DNA from 2 places in the Paenibacillus sp. FSL H3-0310 genome. Region 1 is predicted to be linked to the other one. Evidence: a T-box and tRNA genes for the amino acid it is inferred to sense, from the RefSeq annotation. Region 1 holds a T-box; the other holds one or more tRNA genes.
What was found. The T-box of region 1 lies ahead of metG (methionine--tRNA ligase). A T-box ahead of a tRNA ligase gene usually reads a tRNA of that ligase, here a tRNA-Met.

Region 1 (2,198 bases):
GCCGACGAAGCGGACAAGCCAACGGAAGCGGAAGAGAACGAAAACAAGGAGCTTTTTGAAGCGATGAAGGACATCCTGTCCGGCAAAGTGAAAAATGTCAAAGCTTCCAAACGTTTAAAGACTCATCCGGTATGTCTCTCTGCTGAAGGTGAACTGACAATCGAGATGGAAAAAATCCTGAAATCGATGCCGAATGGCCAAGAGGTGCAAGCGGATAAGGTACTCGAAATCAACATCCATCACGAAGTGTTCCAGTCCTTGAAGGCGGCAGCAGAGAACGACAAAGAAAAGCTCGGTTTATACACGAACCTGCTGTACAACCAAGCCCTGTTGATCGAAGGTCTACAGGTTAGTGATCCTGTTCAATTCACCAATGATATTTGCAAAATCATGAAATAATATGAAGTACAGAGACCATCCAATTGTATTATGATTGGGTGGTCTTTTTTATTTCAGTATTTCATTTTGTTGTGCGAAAAAGGTAGTAATCAATTTCAGAGTCATTATTTGTGCAACCGCTGATCGAATAGATAATTTCACCTTGTGTGCTTTTTTTACTCGTCACTTCGGAGCAGGTATCGGTTCTGACTCCTGTGTTGCTTCCACCGAATGCATCATTAGAAGTATCATAGCTGTAATTAATCACGTTACCGTCAAATTTTAAATCCTTAAATATGGGATCGCCTTCATCTGTGTAACTTGTAACGCGTATATTGTCTGCTTTTTTGCTGGAGAGATTAGTTATAAATTTCTCGAATTTATCGAGGTTGTACACTTTTTCAAAAGAAACAATATCCCCTCTACTGATGGCTTCTTTGGAAGTATAGGGTTCACTTTTGGGAACAGAATTAACTTTATGATCGGAACAACCCCATACTCCTGCTAGTAAAAGAACAGAGAGTGTAAGCAAATTTACTTTTTTCACTGAGGGACCTCCTTGTAACGTATTTATATAAAAGACGGAGATTAACTGGAAAAGTTACAGAGAGCTTGATGTTTCACATTGACAATAAACAACAAATTGAGTAATATTTTCTCTAACTTGAATATGTAAAAGCAAAGAAGAGAAAGAGTACCACGGCAATTCTTTCAACAGAGAGCTCCGGTCGCTGAAAAGGAGTAAAGAAAACCCTTGGGAATATGGTCTCAGAGCTGCGCATCGAAACCTTATGGGTTGTAGGCTGCGCCGGAACCTGCATCCGTTACAGTGCTAGGGTATAAACGTTAATTAACGTCGTACCTGAAGAGGTAAATGTCATGAGGCATTTATAAAATTAGGTGGTAACACGTGAGTAGAACTCTCGTCCTTTGTGGATGGGAGTTTTTTTGTTGTCTAAAAAAAGGAGGAGAAGGTTAATGAGTAATGTGTTTATAGGTGGCGCTTGGCCGTATGCGAATGGATCTTTACATCTGGGGAGATTATCAAGTGTGTTGCCTGGGGATGTGCTGGCACGATATTTTCGCTCCAAAGGGGATAACGTATTATATGTATCAGGCAGTGATTGCCATGGCACACCCGTAGCAGTTCAGGCTGCGAATGAAGGGATTACGCCGGGAGCTTTTGCAAGCAGATATCATGAAGAGTTTCTGAAGTGTTTTGAACAGCTGGGATTTAGTTATGATCTATATACTCGAACGGATCAACAGCAGCATCATAAGGTTGTGCAAGCGTTGTTTACAAAGCTGCTAGAGAATGGTCATTTATATAAAAAAACCATTGCGCAATGTTACTGCGAGGTGGATCAGCGCTTTTTGCCAGACAGATATGTGGAAGGGACTTGTCCGGTATGTGGTGAGCGGGCGCGAGGGGATCAATGTGATTATTGTTCTACGATTCTAGATCCTGCCGATTTGTTAGACAGAGTCTGCAAATTATGTGGGAATACACCAACAGAAAGGCCGACAGAACATTATTATCTTAGCTTATCTAATTTTCAGTCTGAATTAACGGAATATGTAGAGGAAGCACAATTTTGGAGAGAAAACACTATAAAACTGACTAAACGCTATTTACAAGAAGAGCTGCAGGACCGCGCGGTAACAAGAGACTTGTCTTGGGGTGTAGATGTTCCTGTGGCTGGATTTGAAGATAAAAAAATTTATGTTTGGATTGAGGCGGTAAGTGGTTATTTATCAGCCAGTAAGCAGTGGGCTGCACAGTCCGGAGGAAGCTGGGAGGATTTTTGGTTAGAGGAAAA
Region 2 (2,198 bases), 1.0 Mb from region 1:
CTGTGGGCTCCCAAAACTTTTTCCCAGCCATCACCGTATCCCCTGCGGATGGTGCAATATTCGTTACCTATTACACTAATCGAGTCAACCCCCTCAACCTTGATGTTTATCTAGCAACATCTAGAGATGGCGGTATGACGTATACAAACACCCGGATAACAACAACTTCCTTTGACGTCACCGGCATCCCCCTAATTGGGGACTACATCGGTAATGCCATCGTCCCTCAAACAGGCCGTCTAGTGAGCGTATGGACAGACACGCGGACCGGTACAGAGAACATCTGGTTTGGTGATAATCAATAAGCTATTAATCAACTTCTGATGATAAAGTTAGTATATCTACTTGCAATAAAGGATGCCGAGCGAATATGCGGCATCCTCTATTGCTTCTTATCAAAATTCAGCATTAACCTTTTCAAAGAAATCATCAATTTCAGCGTATTGGACATGCTTTTAATTCAATCAAAATCTACGGCGTATGGTGCTTGCTACTTAATAGTCTATATGTCATGACTGTCCCCTTTCCTCTACAAGAGTAGGGCAGTTCCACAGAATACATACTCTTTACCGTTTTCCAGATGATCTATGATAAAACCAGTGGATCTAACAACGCCGTGACCAAAATGTGATCATTTTCTATTTTGTCGCTTTTCCAACTCTTCCACTTCTACTTACAAGGAGCCTATAGACAGCAAAAAACCCTTACAAGGTAAGGGTTTTTGATAAGTGGGCCCTGAGGGACTCGAACCCCCGACCAATCGGTTATGAGCCGACCGCTCTAACCAACTGAGCTAAGGGCCCGGATCTAAAAATATCCGAATGTACAATTGCTGTTGTAATAAAATTGGTTGCGGGGGCAGGATTTGAACCTGCGACCTTCGGGTTATGAGCCCGACGAGCTACCGGGCTGCTCCACCCCGCGTCAGAAATAATATTCAAACAGCGACAATAAATAATATACAGTACAAAATGGGTCTACGTCAAGGATGAATTTGTAAAAGTTCTCAAGGCAAAAATCTAACCCCATATCTTCCTTTGCGGGATCGATAAATCTCCACAAAACTTGGGTCATGATAGCCATAAATCCAGCCATCTTGCTCCAGTCTCTTTGCCAAACAGCCTGCTTGAAATCTCGTTCTGAACAGTTTCGCGAAGTATATCCAATTCATGATGCCCTCTTCTCCTTTTCGCAAATTAATCTTACGCTGCTCTGAACTTATCATGCCCAAGTTCCACAAAATAAGCCACCGGAAATCCGGTGGCTGCTACATATTCCAAAACTCAATCCCCTATGGAGTCAAAATAATATGTGGGATCTTTTTCGAGCGTACCCAGCATCGTATTCCCTTGCTTCTCCCAAGCTTTAAGTGCACTCTCGACCGTTCTCTTGCCCTGATAAACTTCTGTGAACAGTTGACGCCCAACATCGTTAATACGGCTAATTCCAGGCTTCTGTGTTTGTAGGACGTTCATCAAAGGATCATTGGCTGGTAATGGTTTAAGCGTATAGAAGGACTCCAGATTTACTGAAGGTACTTTCGTGGTAATGTAATCCTTACGGGAAGTTAGTTCCCCGCGGGTATGGGCTTTAATTTTGGCTACTTCATTACTGTTGACGAATTTGATCAAATCCCACGCATCTTCCTTATTAGCAGCTATAGTGTTGATAGCCATCATATTACCTACCCAAGTACCTACAGCCACTCCTGGTTTCTCCTTAAAAGTAGGTACGGTAACGAAACCCCAATCGACAGGATTATAATTTTTGATCTTTGCTGCATTGCGGCTCACACCTGTAAGCTCATTAAGATAATCGTATTCTCCAATTACCATTGCAGCTTTTCCGGTAAGGAAGAGATCCCCTTGGACAGGACTATAGGTACTCCGTTCTGTTTCTATAAAATCCATACCGTTTAACCCAGGTGTAATTTGCTTTTTCACCAATTGGCTGTAGGTCGTCCAAGCTTGACTCCACTGTGTTTGGTTTACCTCCATCTTATGTCCCTTGTTGTCATACATAGCAAGCTCCAGCGGTGAGACATAGGTCTGCATATCCCAGAAAGGATCGCTCATATAACGGTTCATCGAAAAGCCATATATACGCTTATCTTTATTTGTCGATTTCTTGGTCACCTTTTCGGCCAGCGCGAACACTTCATCCCAAGTCATTCCATCTGTCGGATAACCTACACCAGC

Region 2: it has a tRNA-Met gene. The T-box ahead of metG (methionine--tRNA ligase) is inferred to sense a tRNA for this amino acid. The anticodon was not compared.

The regions. Positions count from the first base shown of each region.
Region 1 covers NZ_JBBODC010000001.1:2,095,887-2,098,084, forward strand. Annotated here, with positions in the region: gene htpG (molecular chaperone HtpG) at 1-399, shown strand, start outside; gene MHH63_RS09465 (DUF4362 domain-containing protein) at 461-925, opposite strand; T-box leader at 1,051-1,312, shown strand; gene metG (methionine--tRNA ligase) at 1,357-2,198, shown strand, end outside.
Region 2 covers NZ_JBBODC010000001.1:1,072,074-1,074,271, reverse strand. Annotated here, with positions in the region: gene MHH63_RS04825 (sialidase family protein) at 1-305, shown strand, start outside; tRNA gene MHH63_RS04820 (tRNA-Ile) at 730-803, opposite strand; tRNA gene MHH63_RS04815 (tRNA-Met) at 848-924, opposite strand; gene MHH63_RS04810 (hypothetical protein) at 1,007-1,171, opposite strand; gene MHH63_RS04805 (ABC transporter substrate-binding protein) at 1,284-2,198, opposite strand, start outside.